2 regions of the Desulfitobacterium sp. genome follow, and region 1 is predicted to be linked to the other one. Evidence: a T-box and tRNA genes for the amino acid it is inferred to sense, from the RefSeq annotation. Region 1 holds a T-box; the other holds one or more tRNA genes.
What was found. A T-box is a leader RNA that pairs with one kind of tRNA and senses whether it is charged. The one in region 1 lies ahead of leuS (leucine--tRNA ligase), so its partner is inferred to be a tRNA-Leu.
Positions count from the first base shown of each region.

Region 1 (9,896 bases):
GAGCTAAGAATTGAGCAGGCGCTTAAACCCCGCCAGGAAATCCTGGTACAGGTCGTCAAGGAGCCGGTGGGGACAAAAGGGGCCAGAATCACTACAAATCTTACCATACCGGGGCGTTATGCGGTTCTGATGCCAAACACCGAATATGTGGGTGTCTCCCGCAAGATCACTGAAGATGAGGAACGGGCCCGCCTCCGAGAAATTGCTCTGGAAGCTTGCCCCACTGGAAAAGGGATAATTGTTCGGACCTTAGCCAAAGGAATCGATGGCAAAGAATTGCGGGAAGACCTTCAGGAATGTGTTGCTTTATGGGACAAGCTTGAGGGGAAAATTCCCCATGTTTCGGTTCCGGGGTTGGTGCATCAAGATGTGAATTTAGTATCTCGGGCCATCCGTGATTGGGTGGATCAAGAGGTGGAAGTAATTACGGTAAATCAGCCGGAAGTAGCAGATGGGATGCGCAATGCTTTGAAGGAATTGGGGCATCCCGCTGCCAATCGTGTGCGGTTGCTCTATGAAGAAAATATTTTTGACCGTTATGGAATCGATGATAAAATCCGCCAGGCTTTACGTCCGAAGGTATGGCTGAAAAGCGGCGGCTATTTAGTAATTCAACAGACTGAGGCTTTGACTGTTATCGATGTGAATACGGGAAAATATGTGGGGGAAAAATCCTTACAGGATACAATTCTGCATATTAATCGGGAAGCAGCCCTTGAGATTGCCAAGCAACTTCGTTTGCGCAATTTGGGGGGAATAATCATCATCGACTTCATCGATATGACCATGGAAGAGGATAAGGTGCAACTACTGGGAATTTTGGAAAAAGCGGTAGCCAGGGATAAGGTAAAGAGCCAGATTATGGGTATCACTCAACTGGGCCTGGTGGAAATAACCCGTAAAAAAGTTGGCCAAACTCTCGAGGTGAGGTATAGTCAGCCTTGTCCCCAATGCGAGGGATTGGGCAGGGTGTGACAGGGGTGTTGTCACATTCCGCTTACGCAAAAATTAAAGAAAATCTTAGAAGTAATTGACAGTAGATACTACTTGATGCTAGAATATCTAAATGTGGTGACTTCTCACCGCAACCGCACGAAACAGGCAATTTTAACGGATTTTTTAATAAAAATCGGCCTGAAAAGGCGAGTCTAGGCATGGGAGGTGTAAATAATGTACGCAGTGATTGAAACAGGTGGCAAGCAATTCCGGGTTGAAGAAGGTAAAGTTCTTTTCGTGGAAAAGCTTAACGCTAATGTGGGAGATACCGTGACCATCGACAAAGTTCTTCTGGTAGAAAAAGACGGCGCAGTGAAAGTCGGTACTCCGGTTGTCGAAGGTGCTAAAGCTCTGCTTAAAGTTGTTGAGCATGGCAAAGGCGAAAAGATAGTTGTTTTTAAGTATAAGGCTAAAAAGAATTATCGTCGCAAACAAGGACATCGTCAACCCTACACAAAAGTAGTGGTTGAGGCAATCCAAGCCTAAGATGAAGAATCAGGGCATTACTTTGGATCTTTGGCTGGATGACAGCCAACTGATTCACAAGTTTGAATTATCAGGGCACGCCGGATATGCCGAGCACGGAGTTGATATTGTCTGTGCCGCCGTATCCGCGCTTAGTATCTCAGCTGTCAACGGCTTGGAATATTTTCTCCCAACTAAACCGGAGGTTGAAGTGGACGATCCGCGAGGGTTTTTAAGCTGTACTCTTCCTGCTTTGGAGCCTTGGACACTGGAACAAGCCCAATGGATCTTAAGAACCATGGTTTTAGGTGTTGAAGGAATTCAGCAAAACTATGGTGAAAAATATGTTAAAATCAATCGGAGGAGGTGGACTCCATGTTAAAAATGAATCTGCAATTATTTGCCCATAAAAAAGGGGTAGGTAGTTCGCGAAATGGTCGTGATAGTGCTGCTCAACGTTTGGGTGTGAAGCGTGGAGACGGTCAATTCGTTACCGCAGGAAATATCATCGTTCGTCAACGGGGAACGAAGTTTCACCCTGGCAAAAACTGTGGTTTGGGTAAGGATGACACCCTCTTTGCTACCATCGATGGCTACGTAAAATTTGAGCGCAAAGATCGTAACCGTAAACAAGTTAGCATTTATCCTGAGCGCCAGGCTGCTCAAGCTTAAAGGAAACTTACTTCAGGTGGAGCATTTTGCTTCACCTGAAGTTTAGCTGACTTATCCAGTGCCTAGCGCCACTTAATACCTGCTTTATTGCTAGAGTTTAGTGGCGGTTGGCCCTGGGAAATTTCGGAACCGCACCCCTGGGGAAAAACCCAGGGGTTTTTTGTCTAATAGGAGAGAATACATTTCGGGTTAGGATACTTCGCTATCGCTCAGCATGACAAAGCTTGATAAGGGTGTCATCCTGAGGAAAGAATGACCGAAGGATCTTATCAAATTGAGAAGGTGATCTTGATGACTGATAAACACACCTTAGAGCGAAGGCTTCTAGCTGAACAATTGGATCATTATCGTCTTCAGCGCCATGACTTCTTGAATCACTGGCAGGTGGTTGCCGGTTATCTGCAGCTGGGTCAGCCGGAGCGGGCTTTGCATTATCTGCGGGATGGGGTCGGGGGGCTGGAGGCTGAGCAGCAAGTTGGTCAAATCCCTCAGGAGATTGTTGGCGCAATTTTACTAAGCTTTGTCATTGCTTTACGTCAAGAAGATGTATTAGTGGAGATTCAATTGAGCAGTCCTCTAAAAGGGACGGACTTTTGGCAAGACTTTTGGCAAGAAGAATACGGAGAAGTCTTATACGGGTACACTAATGAGTGTTTGGCTGCTATCAAGGCACGCTATCAAGGTTTAGAGGAACCTATCGTAGAAGTCAAATGCGAAAATGCAGAAGACTTAAGATGCTATTGTACTTTAGCTGATGGCGATAATGTGGTTTGGGACAATTGCTTAAGTTTAAGCGGTTCAAAGTAATTGTACATAAGGTTAAAGGTCAGAAGGGGATATTACATGTTTTATGATCAGGCGAAAATCTATGTCAAAGGCGGAGACGGGGGAGCAGGGGCGGTCGCTTTCCGCCGTGAAAAATACGTTCCCGAAGGTGGTCCCAGCGGTGGGGATGGCGGTCGTGGGGGCAAAGTGATTTTTGTGGCCGATGAAGGGCTGCGGACCTTGGTGGATTTCCGTTATAAGCGCCACTATAAAGCGGAACGGGGCGAACACGGCCAAGGAAAGAATATGCATGGCAAAAGCGGCGAGGATATGACTATCCGGATTCCGGTAGGGACCGTGGTCAAAGACGCCGATACCGGGGAAATTTTAGCCGACCTCATTGAACATGGTCAAAAGGTGATTGTAGCCACCGGTGGCAGGGGCGGCCGTGGCAATGCCCGGTTTATGAGTAATACCAACAAAGCACCTACGATTGCCGAAAACGGTGAGCCTGGAGAAGAACGCAACCTTTTGCTTGAGCTAAAGCTCCTGGCTGATGTGGGGTTAGTGGGGTTCCCTAATGTAGGAAAATCAACAATCATCTCCCGGATTTCCGCTGCCAAGCCCAAAATTGCGGATTATCATTTCACCACCTTAGTGCCCAACCTCGGGGTAGTGGAGCTTGAAGATGGGGAGAGCTTCGTTGTTGCCGATATTCCCGGTTTAATCGAAGGAGCACACACCGGGGCAGGACTGGGTCATGAGTTTTTAAGGCATACGGAGAGAACCCGTTTGATACTTCATGTTTTGGATATCGCCGGTTCGGAGGAACGAGATCCCTTAGAAGATTTTCAAATCATCAAAGATGAACTTCGCCAATATAGTCAAGAATTAGCTGCTCGTACGATGCTTATTGTGGCCAATAAAATGGATATTCCCGGTGCGGAAGAAAATTTACAGCGGTTAGAGGAAAAACTGGGAGCAGAGTATCGAATTTTCCCGGTCTCCGCTGCTACCGGTGAAGGCCTTAAGGAGCTGGTGTATGCAATTGCTCAGGTCTTGCCGGAAATCCCTGCTCCCCAGATTTTTGTCCGGGAAGAGGAGCTGCATAAGGTGACCCAAGTCGAAGCACCGAATCGTTTTGAACTGACCCGTGAAAATGACTACTTTATAATCACCGGTAAAGAGATTGAAAAGCATGTAAAGATGACTTTATTTGCTAGCGAGGACGGACTATATCGTTTCCAAAACATTCTTAAGGCTATGGGAATCGATCAGGCCTTGCGTGATGAAGGAATTAAAGAAGGAGATAAGGTTCAGATCGGCGGCCTTGAATTTGAGTGGGAAGAATAGAGAATTATGCGTGATAAATGAGTTATAAATGATAGGGGGTTAAGTAGTGCTAACCGGAAAACAAAAGCGTTTTTTACGGGGTCTGGGTAATGAGATGGATCCCATCTTACAGATTGGCAAAGGTGGAGTGACGGAGGCCGTCATCACTCAAACCAATGAGGCCTTGGAGGCTAGGGAGTTGATCAAGGGAAGAGTTCTTCCCAACAGTATGGAAGATGTCCAAAGTGCAGCCGAAGAACTTGCCGGAGGTACCGGTGCGGAGTTGGTTCAAGTTATTGGCCGCAACTTTCTGCTTTATCGTGAATCAAAAAAGAAACCCCTGATTGAGCTGCCGGATTAAGCAAATGAAAAGTAATTTAAGCCCACCCAAAAGAATCGGGATCATGGGGGGAACCTTTGATCCCTTGCATTACGGGCATCTGGTGGCCGCTGAAATGGCCCGTTATGAGTTTGGTTTGGAGAAGGTAATTTTTATTCCTACAGGCAATCCCCCCCACAAGATCGGTCGGGGGGTCACTCCCGCTGCCGACCGCTATGAGATGGTGAAAGGAGCTATTGCTGATAATAGCTTTTTTGAAGTTTCCGACGTGGAAATTCAGCGGGAAGGATATTCTTATACAGTTGACACTCTCAAGTATATGCACGGGCTTTATCCGGAGCACGAACTTTATTTTATTACGGGATCCGATGCCTTCCGGGAGATATTTACTTGGAAAGAGGTTCAATCGGTTTTATCCTTGAGCCATTTTGTGGGTGCTTCTCGACCGGGCTTTGATGCACATGAATTTCTGGAAGAACTAAAGCGTGAATTTCCGGAATTTCTTCCCTATATGCACCTATTTGACGTGCCGGCTTTAGCCATATCCTCTACGGATATTCGTCGGCGGGTCAAAGAAAGTAAGCCGATTCGCTATTTACTGCCGGAATCCGTACGTCTTTATATTGAGGAAGCGGGTTTATATACCTAGAGATGATTACAAAATCAGGAAAGTATAGTTCTGATTGATTTGTTTATACTAAAATCGAATCCATTAAGTAAGAGGTGACAGCAAATGGCAACCCTTTATGTCGGAAATTTACCCTGGAACACTACATCCGAGGATCTCAGTTCTTTTTTTGGCCAATATGGTCAGGTTATTAGCAGCCGTATAATTACGGATCGCGAAACTGGGCGCTCAAGAGGTTTTGGATTTGTAGAGGTAGAGGATGCTGATGCAGAGCGCATGGCAGCGGATCTAAATGGGAAGGACTTTGGCGGCCGTCCTTTAACAGTCAATGAAGCCAGGCCGAAGCAACAGCTCTAAAATTGAAGTTCCGGAAGGCCCTCTTTTCCAAGTCGGTAAGCAGGGTCTTCTCGGCGTATCTTTTACAGTTTGCAGTTACATAAGTTATATTTATAATAAAGGCGGGTATTTTTGCTTGAATATTCAAGAAGCCTCGATGCTTGCAAAGAGATCAATGTCCGCACGAAGGTTCAGCCATACTCTGGGAGTTGTACAATGGGCTTTGGAGTTGGCCCAAAGGCATAAGCTGGACGAGGAAAAGGCTCAGATAGCCGCTTTTCTTCATGACCTGAAAAAAGAGCTTGATCTTCAACAACAGATTGCTCTGGCAATGGAATGGAATTTATTAAAGTATCGCGAAGATAAGGAAAATCCTCATATTCTTCACGGTCCCTTGGCGGCTTACTGGTTAAAGCATGAATACGGTTACGAAGACGCGGAAGTACTTGAAGCCATTGCCAATCATACCCTTGGCGCACCCGGAATGGGCGAATTAGGAATGCTGATCTATAGTGCGGATTTAACGGAGCCACAGCGTTCCTTTCCAAAAGTAGACAAACTGCGTCAATCCTTGTATGATAATCTTGAGAACGGTACACTCTTATGTGTTGAACATACTCTGGCTTATTTGCAAAAAAATAAGCGCGTTATTCATCCTCAGACATTGCTTACTTACGAAGATTTGAAAAGGAGGCAAAAATTTGCTGACAGATAATCAATTGCAAGGTGTTGTACAGATCGTTGAAGAGAAAAAGGGTCGGGAAGCTATTCTTTTAGATCTGAAAGGGATTTCTATGGTTACAGATTATTTCTTAATCGTCACCGGAAATTCCACTACTCAAGTAAAGGCTATTACCGATAATCTATCCGAAAAGCTCTCTGAAATCGGTATGGCAATTCTTAGGATAGAAGGGGTGCAAGAGGCCAAATGGGTTCTTGTAGATTGCGGGGATTTAGTCATTCATATTATGACCCCTGACCAAAGAGAGTTTTATAATCTGGAGCGCCTCTGGGGAGACGCCAAAGTAGTTACCTTTTGAAACAAGGGGACAGGTTCCTTGTTTCGTTTTATCATTAATAATCTTCGCGATTGCCCGGAATAACGGTTTAACCTTTTACCGGTCTAACTTTGTACGACTTATGTGGTTGCGACTTATGTGGTCGTAGCTTGACATAGTGTAGAAAAATGGCTTATTATAGAATATACTTTTATGAATAGAAAAGCGTTGATGGGGAGCAATCCGAAGGAACTCATGCCAGAGAGGCAACGGCCGGTGAAAGTTGCTATGAGAATTTGGTGCACTCACCCCGGAGCTGTACTCAAGTAACAATGAGTACCGGTGCGAACCGTTACCATCGACAAAGTGCTATGGAAATTGGGTGGTACCGCGGGAGTATACTCTCGTCCCTTTAGGGGGACGGGAGTTTTTTATTTTTAGGGCAACTAACGGCCGGTTCTTAAATTTAAGGGGGAAAATTTTATGCAAGAGAAATATTTGTTTTCGGAGATAGAACCGAAATGGCAAAAAAAATGGGTAGAGAGAAAGGACTACAGGGCCTTAGATCATTCAGATAAGCCTAAATACTATGCCTTGGCCATGTTCCCCTACCCTTCGGGGAATCTCCATATGGGGCATGTGCGCAACTACTCCATCGTGGATGTAATTGCTCGCTTTAAACGGATGAGCGGGTTTAATGTGCTCCATCCTATCGGTTGGGACTCTTTTGGTTTGCCCGCAGAAAATGCTGCTATCAAGAACCAGACTCCACCGGCGGAGTGGACCTGGAAAAATATTGCCAATATGAAGCGGCAGCTTCAAGAAATGGGTATCTCCTATGATTGGGATCGGGAAGTGACTACCTGTCATCCAGATTATTATAAATTTACTCAGTGGATGTTCTTGGAGTTCTATAAGCATGGCTTAGTCTATAAGAAAAAGGCAGGTGTAAACTGGTGTCCCTCCTGCGCCACAGTTCTTGCTAACGAGCAAGTGGTGGATGGGGCCTGTGAACGCTGTGATACAGCCGTAACTAAAAAAGATCTGGAGCAATGGTTCTTTAAAATCACCGATTATGCCCAAGTGCTGTTGGATGATCTGGATAAGCTCCCCGGCTGGCCCGAGAAGGTTAAAACCATGCAGAAAAATTGGATCGGCCGTTCCGAGGGAACGGAAGTTGAGTTTACGGTAAAAGACCGTGGGGACAAAATCCGGGTTTATACAACTCGTGTGGATACGATTTATGGGGTAAGCTATGTGGTCTTAGCTCCGGAGCATCCTTTGGTTCGGGAATTGATCGTGGGAACAGAATATGAACAAGAGGTTCAGGCCTTCATCAATAAGATGAAGGGACTGAATGAGATCGCCCGGACTTCCACAGAGACGGAAAAGGAAGGCTTGTTTACCGGGGCATATTGCATTAATCCTTACAGCGGGGAAAAAGTACCCATCTGGATCGCTAACTATGTGCTATTGGAATATGGGACAGGAGCGGTGATGGGTGTTCCGGCTCATGATGAGCGGGATTTTGAGTTCGCCACCAAATATCAACTTCCGATAAAAACGGTTATCCTGCCCGAGGGTACACCGGCTGATGAAAAAGACGCTCCTTTAAAGGCGGCTTTCGTTGGTGAGGGAATTATGGTTAATTCCGGGGAATATGATGGTCTAAAGAATATGGATGCTTGGGAGAAAATGTCCGAAAAGGCTGAGCGGAATGGTTTTGGCGAACGGAAAGTGAACTTCCGTCTGCGGGACTGGCTGATTTCTCGTCAGCGTTATTGGGGTGCACCGATTCCCATGGTTTATTGTGATCATTGCGGCATTGTTCCCGTTCCCCAAGATCAGCTGCCGGTTATGCTTCCTGATGATGTAGCCTTTAAAGCTGGAGAAAACCCTCTTACTACCTCGGAAAGTTTTAAACAAACTACTTGTCCGACCTGCGGTGGTCAAGCTCGCCGGGAGACCGATACCATGGACACCTTTATGTGTTCCTCCTGGTACTTCCTCCGCTATACTGATCCTAAAAATGACACCCTGCCTTTCTCAAAGCAAGCCGGAGAGCAATGGATGAATGTGGACCAATATGTAGGTGGGGTGGAGCACGCTATTCTTCACTTGCTGTATTCCCGGTTCTTCACTAAGGCTTTGCGGGATTTTGGCTACCTCAAAGTGGATGAGCCCTTCGCTAACCTTTTGACCCAAGGGATGGTTTGTCTAGGCGGTGCCAAAATGTCTAAATCCAAGGGTAATATCGTGAGTCCCGAGGAAATCATCTCCAAATATGGTGCAGATACCGCCCGCCTCTTTATCCTGTTTGCTGCTCCCCCGGAGCGGGATTTGGAGTGGAGCGATCAAGGGGTAGAGGGTTGTTTCCGCTTCCTGAACCGGGTTTGGCGTTTAGCGGCTCAATATGAGGAGGTTCTGAAAGGAAATACTTCTGAAGAGGGTGCCCCTTCCAAGAAGGGTAATTTTGGCGAGCTGGACAAGGCCGCCAAGGATATGCGCCGCCATACTCACCAAGCGATTCAAAGGGTAACTTCCGATATCGGTGCCCGTTTTAACTTTAACACTGCTGTCAGTGCCATTATGGAGTTAGTAAATGCCCTTTACCTCTATAAAGAGCAGCCCAACGCTAATCATGCTGTAGCCGGTGAAGCCTTGGAAAGCATTCTTGTCTTACTGTCACCCTTTGCTCCTCATATTACGGAAGAGATCTGGAGTGAACTGGGTCATGAAGAAAGCATCCATAGCTTGGAGTGGCCCCAGGTTGATGAAACGGCCCTCGTCCAAGATGAAGTAACCGTTGTGCTTCAAGTCAACGGTAAGGTCCGTGACCGCATCCAGGTACCGGCCCAAGTTTCTGCCGAAGAATTGGAAGCCCTCGTGCGTCAGTTGCCCAAGTTGCCTGAATGGACTCAAGGGAAGCAGATTATGAAGGTGGTTACTGTGCCCGGTAAGTTAGTTAATGTAGTTGTGAAGTAAGTTAAAAAGTTAACTGTGAGGACAGGTTTTCGTTTGTTGAAACGAAGGGCCTGTCCTTTGTTTTTTATTTTACGATCAGACTTTCATGCTGCTTGACGCCATTGCCGATGGATGGAAATTATGGTTTGGGTTAGGCGGAAGCTTGTAAATCTTTTCACCATATGCCCAATTTTGTGCAGAAAAGAACAAGAAGCAATGCTATGGTAGATATAGACAATCGGTTGCAAAATGAAAGGAGGAAAAACATGAAAAAGTTTGGCAAAAGTATTGTGATGACGAAAATTTCCCGTCGTACCTTCCTCAAGGGAGTAGGTGCTATCACGGTCACCGGCTCCTTAGGTATGGCAGGCGCCCTTGGAGCTCCAACCATGGCCGCCAA
Region 1 is NZ_CEVWNY010000066.1:2,176-12,071, reverse strand. Features, by position in the region: gene AC1U9U_RS10640 (Rne/Rng family ribonuclease) at 1-975, shown strand, start outside; ribosomal protein L21 leader region at 1,077-1,160, shown strand; gene rplU (50S ribosomal protein L21) at 1,171-1,482, shown strand; gene AC1U9U_RS10630 (ribosomal-processing cysteine protease Prp) at 1,484-1,843, shown strand; gene rpmA (50S ribosomal protein L27) at 1,837-2,133, shown strand; gene AC1U9U_RS10620 (Spo0B domain-containing protein) at 2,425-2,940, shown strand; gene obgE (GTPase ObgE) at 2,977-4,251, shown strand; gene yhbY (ribosome assembly RNA-binding protein YhbY) at 4,298-4,591, shown strand; gene nadD (nicotinate-nucleotide adenylyltransferase) at 4,596-5,219, shown strand; gene AC1U9U_RS10600 (RNA recognition motif domain-containing protein) at 5,304-5,555, shown strand; gene yqeK (bis(5'-nucleosyl)-tetraphosphatase (symmetrical) YqeK) at 5,671-6,249, shown strand; gene rsfS (ribosome silencing factor) at 6,236-6,574, shown strand; T-box leader at 6,752-6,947, shown strand; gene leuS (leucine--tRNA ligase) at 7,016-9,517, shown strand; partial or broken gene AC1U9U_RS10580 (molybdopterin-dependent oxidoreductase) at 9,763-9,896, shown strand, end outside.

Region 2 (6,418 bases), on a different contig from region 1:
GACTCATTGATATTTCGGCTGAGATTTTGGAGAGAGGTATAGGCTTGCTCCCGGGTCTCGTTCGAAACTGCTGAATACACCTCCACATCTTGAAAGGCATCATCCTCGATAAACATAGTATCAAAACCCAAATCGGATAACTTCTCAATATAGGTGCGCGTGAGCTTTACTCCCGCCTGTAAAAGAACTTTTCCGTTAGGGCTAACCAGCGGCCTAGCCAGGACCTCCCCTTCATTAACATAAGCAATATTTACTAGACGCATAATCCAACTCCTGTATTTCAATAATCATCTTTCTTATCTTATATTTTACCATATTAAGGGTTTAAAAAAATGTATATACATCTTCGCCAAGTTTCGCCGCTATACCTCTTCAAATTCCTATTTCAGAGATATTTTCCCTTTAGTCCTATTGCAACTTCCACCTAGTCCTATCCTAAAATGCTTTAAAAAGCATATTCATATCAGTTCTTAATTATTTCTATTATACTCTGTATTTACCAAAAAATGAAATATTATAAAAAGATAATTTTTATTCTTTTGTAATTTATAAATTTAAAAGTGGGGTGTTCAAAATAGATTTACTTCGACAAAAATTCCTATGGCTTTATGGATTTTTTTTGAGTAAAATAGAAATGTTAGTCTATGAATGTATTAACCTGTTATCCAAAGAAAGGAAGTCGAGTCATGTGGAATCACCAATTGCTTAAGCTAATAGAGGAAATGAGGAATCAGCTTAATCAATTAGGCAAGCTCAAGCCGCTTACTGATCCGGAAGTAGTAACATTAAGTCAAAAATTGGACAAGCTCTTGAACGAATATTACCTTGCTGCAAAATGAGTTTTTAAGCCCTATCTCAGGATAGGGTTTTTTATTAATTGACTAAATAAAAAAACCCTTGATTTATCAAGGGTTTTAGCATTTTCATAAATGGTGCGGTCGAGAGGACTTGAACCTCCACGGGCTTGCACCCACTAGAACCTGAATCTAGCGCGTCTGCCAGTTCCGCCACGACCGCGTAACAATGTATATTATATGAAAACTAAGGTTACCTGTCAAGAAGTTTTAGCGAATTTTAAAATCCACTTTTAAATTCTATTTTGAACACGCACTTATACACCTTGTATAAACGTTCTACCCCATAAAAGCTCCTTCGCTTTTGCTCAGGATAACTGGGCATATTTCTTTTTTAGTTCTAACTTTGCCTTCTCCGTAACTCCGTTATAAACGGATTTAAGTGATATTCCCGAATTAAGAGCAAGCTTGCGACAGTCCTCGTATTCCGGACTCACAGTGCAAACTTTTCCCTCTAAAAAAGCGATTTTTACTCTGGCTAAGCCTTGTTCGGTTTCTACGGTTAGGAATTCATAGTCAAGCATATATTTTTTAATCGGATAGACTCGCATCCCTATCGTTGTAGTTTCTTCAAAAAGAATACTACGAACTTCATCTAGGCAAAAGGGAGGAATTTGCACACTTAGTAGTACTGCTGGGCGGTTCTTTTTCATTTGGATATTTTGCAGATAGACATCCATTGCCCCTGCTTTAAATAATCTTTCAAATAGGTAGTCATAAAATTCCGGATTCATATCATCGATATTTACTTCAACGGTCAACGCTTCCCCTTCTTGAAGCCCCTTCCGGATCGGTCCCTCTTTATCTTCAATCTCGCCAACGGTCAGCTGCAAAAGGTTAGGAATGGATAAATCCTTAGATCCTGCACCATAGCCAACCCGCTCAGGCTTGATCGCAGGCATGGATCCGAAATTCTTACAGTATGTAGTTAAAATCGCAGCTCCCGTGGGAGTTACTAATTCGCCCTCCACATCTTGAGAATAAATCGGTACCTCCTGTAATAATGCCAAAGTAGCCGGAGCCGGTACCGGTAAAAGTCCATGAGCAGCTTTTACAAAGCCTTTGCCTATATGAAGAGGCGAGGCATATACCTTTTCAATCCCTAGACGCCAAAAACCGATAACTGCTCCGACAATATCGACAATGGCGTCCACTGCACCAACTTCATGGAAGTGAATCTGATCCGGAGTGGTGCCGTGAATTTTGGCTTCCGCTTCGGCTAAACGCAAAAAAATCTGCAGACTTTTTTCTTTTACTTCAGTTGGCAGGGTGCTTTTAGCAATGATTTCCTGAATATCGGCTAGATGCCGATGGACATGTCCTTCTAAGGATCGAACATGCACCTTGGTACCACTAATTCCCTGTTTAAGCACCTTCACAGCGGTGATTTTATACTCATCTAAAGCTAAGCCTGCCAGATCTGTTTGTAAAAGGTCAAAATCCAATCCCGCGTCAACGAGAGCCCCTAAGAGCATATCGCCGCTGATTCCGGAAAAACAATTAAAATAAGCCGCTTTCATACCTAATCTCCTTACGCTTACCTTGCAATTATTATTATGCTATTCTATACTTGGTCAGGCTACATATATAAGAGGGAGTGTTTACAGCAATGAATGTCGCTTTCTTCCTAATTCCCAAACAAGATGTTATTTACCTTAAAGTCAATTCTACCATGCGCCAAGCACTCGAAAAAATGGAATTCCACCGCTATTCGGCGATTCCTCTCATCGATGAGCAAGGTTCCTATTGCGGAACAATTACTGAAGGGGATCTATTGTGGAAACTAAAAAATACTCCCGGTCTTGGTTTTCATAATACTCATAGCGTTCGCCTTACGGAGGTGGAACAGCATATTCAAAATCACCCCGTTTCCATCAACTCCCGAATGGAGGATCTGATCTCCCGGGCAGTAGAACAGAACTTTATTCCCGTAGTGGATGATCAGCGAATCTTTATCGGCATCGTCCGCCGCCGCGAAATTCTTGAGTACTGTTCTAGGGCTTTAGGCAAGCTGGAATCATTAGAATTAGACGAAGCATAACTGTTTTTATTTAAATAAAGTTTCCGCCATCTACTACCCAGGTTTGACCGGTAACAAATCCCGCATTGGCTATTAAGGAATAGGCAACCTCCGCCACATCTTCAGGGGTACAAACCCGCTGCAAAGGTGTCCCATCGGCCATGCTAGTACATGCGCCTTTTGTCCTTTTACCCAGCGTGGGCGACGAAACTTCCCAATATTTCGCACCCAATAACATGGGCAAAAATTTAGACTTAAACGATGAAAATCCGCATGGACACATGGTTTCGGGTGCAAAAAGATGCTACTCCTAATCAACCAAAACGAAGTGCCGTCATGCGGAAACCTATTAATGAAATTCAAAACATACTCAGTACACACGGTCATTCTAATAACAATATCATATTCTATCTGATGAAAACTTTCAAGTTCAAAACACTTCGTGGGTGTTCAAAAACACTTCGTGTCTAGGTAGGATTTAAAAGAAAATAATTCTACGGTACAACTGAAATCTTCATCACACTAATGATAGTCCTCTTATGTTGCTAAGTGTCGTCAATGCATATATAACTTAAACTGATAGTCCCATCATCCTAGGAAGGAAGAGAGAAATTTCCGGAATATAAGTAACAACTATCAAGACTAAAATCATGACAAAGATCCACGGCCATATCCTCTTAGCTAAAACTTCATATTTAACATTGGAAATCATACTTGCCATAAATAGATTGGCCCCGAATGGTGGGGTTACAAACCCAATGGCCAAGTTTAAAATCATGATCATGCCGAAATGGATAGGACTAATACCAAGGGCTTCCACAATCGGCAGCAAGATAGGAACAAGAATAATGATCGCCGCATTGGTCTCCATGAAGGTACCCACGATCAGCAGTAGAATGTTAATCATTAGTAGCAGGAAGGTGGCATTGGTAGTGATGGCTAGAATTGCCTCGGAGATCATTTTAGGAATTTGCTCGATTGCCAAAATTCTTCCAAAGCCGGAGGACATACCTATAACAAATAATACGGGAGCACAAAGCACTACCGCCCGATAGCCAAGATAAGGCAATTCGCTAATCTTAATTTCTTTATACACGAATACGCTAAGGAATATACCTAAAAAACAGGCCAAAGCTGCTGCTTCGGTAGGGGTAAATATTCCGCCATAGATGCCCCCAAGTACGATAAATGGGATCGAGAGCGAAGGTATCGCTACAAAAAATATCTTAAGAACTTCTTTAAACGTATAATGATGCGGGGTTTTGACTACATAACCACGTTTTTTTGAAGAAATATAAGCGTAAGTACATAATGCGGTACCGACGAGTATCCCTACAGGAAAACCGGCCGTGAACATAGAGGTTACGGAAGCATTGGCCGCAACAGCATAAACAACCATACATATGCTCGGCGGGATGATAGTTCCGATGGTTCCGGCTGTGGCAACCATGGAGGTAGCATAGGGTTTGTCATAGCCTTCAGAAGCCATCATGGGAATCATGATCAGACCAATGGCCGCAACCGTCGCTGAACCGGTACCGGATATAGCGGCAAAAAACATACAAGCTACGATTGAAACAATTCCCAGGCCGCCGGTCATATTGCCAAAAAAGATCTTGGCAACATCCAACAGTCGTTTGGAAATACCGCCCTTTCCCATTATATCGCCGGCAAAAGTGAACAAAGGTATGGCGAGCAGCGTAAACGAATCAAGGCCCAAGGTGATTGATTTTGTAAAACTCTCCAGCGAGATGGCTTTATAGACATAAATCATAATTAATGATGCTATTCCCTGGGAAAAAGCGATTGATACGGAGAAAATTATTAAAAAGGCAAATGATAGAAAAAATACTGGTATCATCGCTTACCACCCGCTTTCCTCTGGTTCTCCTCAAGCAATACAGTTCGATCTAGAGTTAGATCAAGCTCCTCTTTTTGTTTAAGAGGAGTAAAGAAAATGTTATTAGCTCCGGAATATTGACCGCCGTCATTTCGGAATAAATCGTAGGAGGAGTTAAACCTTCTGATCTTCCAGACTAAGGACTGAAGAGTTCTCAGGCACATCAGCGTATATCCGACCACTGCTGCGCCATGTAGCCAATTCATGCTGATATTGGCGGTAAGACCTCTATCACCAAACAAGGATACGGATTGCATGATATCTATGGAACCTTTAAGCAATAACACAAGCACAGCAAGCGTTAAAACATCAACCGTAATTAAGACAAGCCTTCTGACTATCGTCGGAAAAAGCTCCCTGATAAAATCTACGCCAATATGACGACCATTTCGTGATATATATCCTATCGATACGAAGCATAGCCAGACAAATATAAATCTTGCGATTTCCTCGCCCCATGCAAAACCGCTATGAAATACAAACCGTAGAATTACCTGAACCGTGACCAGTGACATCATTAAATAAAAAATTATTGTCATTAACAAGGGTTCAAGATTTACATCTAACCATTTTAAAAGGTTTTTCATACATATCTGCTCCCATTATATTTCATTTAGGAAACAAGGGCGTTTCCGTCGAAACACCCCTGTCCACTTTACAATGATCGGTTAGAGTCACGTTAGATAGCTTACTTCCTTGTTTGTTCTGCATACCTCTGAACAAGATCATATTTTTCTTGACCGGCTAGTGAGATTATAGTGGGAGAAACAACTTTGTTCATGATAGCACTCATTTCTTTTCTTGCCTCGGGCGAAACCTCGTTAACCTGAACACCTGCATCTTTAATTGCTTTTAACATTGAATCCTCTTTTTGAACAATATTTTTCCTATGGAAAAGAACTGACTCGCGGAGCGCATCGGCGACAATCTTACGGTCTCCTTCAGATAAGCTGTTCAGAAATTTATCATTGGCTACAAGGATATCTGTTGAAAATAGGTGTGAAGTCAGCGAAATATACTTCTGAACTTCATAAAACTTTGCTTCATAGATACTGGAAATGGCACTTTCCTGTCCATCAATTAGTTTTTGTTGGAGCGCCGTGAATAGTTCATTATAGGCAACAGAACTTAAGGATGCACCAACTGATTCCCAAGCCTTTGTCTGCACTTCGCTGTATCCTCTGATTTTGAGTCCCTTCAAATCTGTTACCGAAGTGATGGGTTGTTTACTGTTCGTGAATTGCCTGAATCCGGTAGGGAAATAGGCAAGACCTGTCATACCCATTGCTTGGTATTCTTTAAGCATTGCCAGACCAGCATCACTGTCCTGGAAACGGAAGGCATGATCATAGTTGTCAAAGAGGAAATAACTTTCAAGAGCAGCCAGCGGTTTAATGGTATTGCTGATATTCATTGGGTTGCTGGTAGCCATCTGAATGTCACCTTTACGAACCTGATCGATCATCTCAAGCTCTTTGCCGAGCTGTCCGGAAAGAAAAAGCTGCACATCAATTCTGCCATTGGTTTTTTCTGCAACTGTTTTCTTGAACAGTCCTAGGGCCTCTGCACCCGGACTATTCTCAGAAAGCACGCTACCAATTTTAATGACCACCTTCTCTTCAGGCTTCGGAGCAGGGGTACTTG
Region 2 is NZ_CEVWNY010000134.1:844-7,261, reverse strand. Features, by position in the region: partial or broken gene AC1U9U_RS14560 (HD-GYP domain-containing protein) at 1-263, opposite strand, end outside; gene AC1U9U_RS14555 (aspartyl-phosphate phosphatase Spo0E family protein) at 687-839, shown strand; tRNA gene AC1U9U_RS14550 (tRNA-Leu) at 931-1,017, opposite strand; gene larC (nickel pincer cofactor biosynthesis protein LarC) at 1,163-2,374, opposite strand; gene AC1U9U_RS14540 (CBS domain-containing protein) at 2,464-2,895, shown strand; partial or broken gene AC1U9U_RS14535 (SDR family oxidoreductase) at 2,906-3,048, opposite strand; gene AC1U9U_RS14530 (TRAP transporter large permease) at 3,446-4,735, opposite strand; gene AC1U9U_RS14525 (TRAP transporter small permease) at 4,732-5,361, opposite strand; gene AC1U9U_RS14520 (TRAP transporter substrate-binding protein) at 5,463-6,418, opposite strand, start outside.
Region 2: it has a tRNA-Leu gene. The T-box ahead of leuS (leucine--tRNA ligase) is inferred to sense a tRNA for this amino acid. The anticodon was not compared.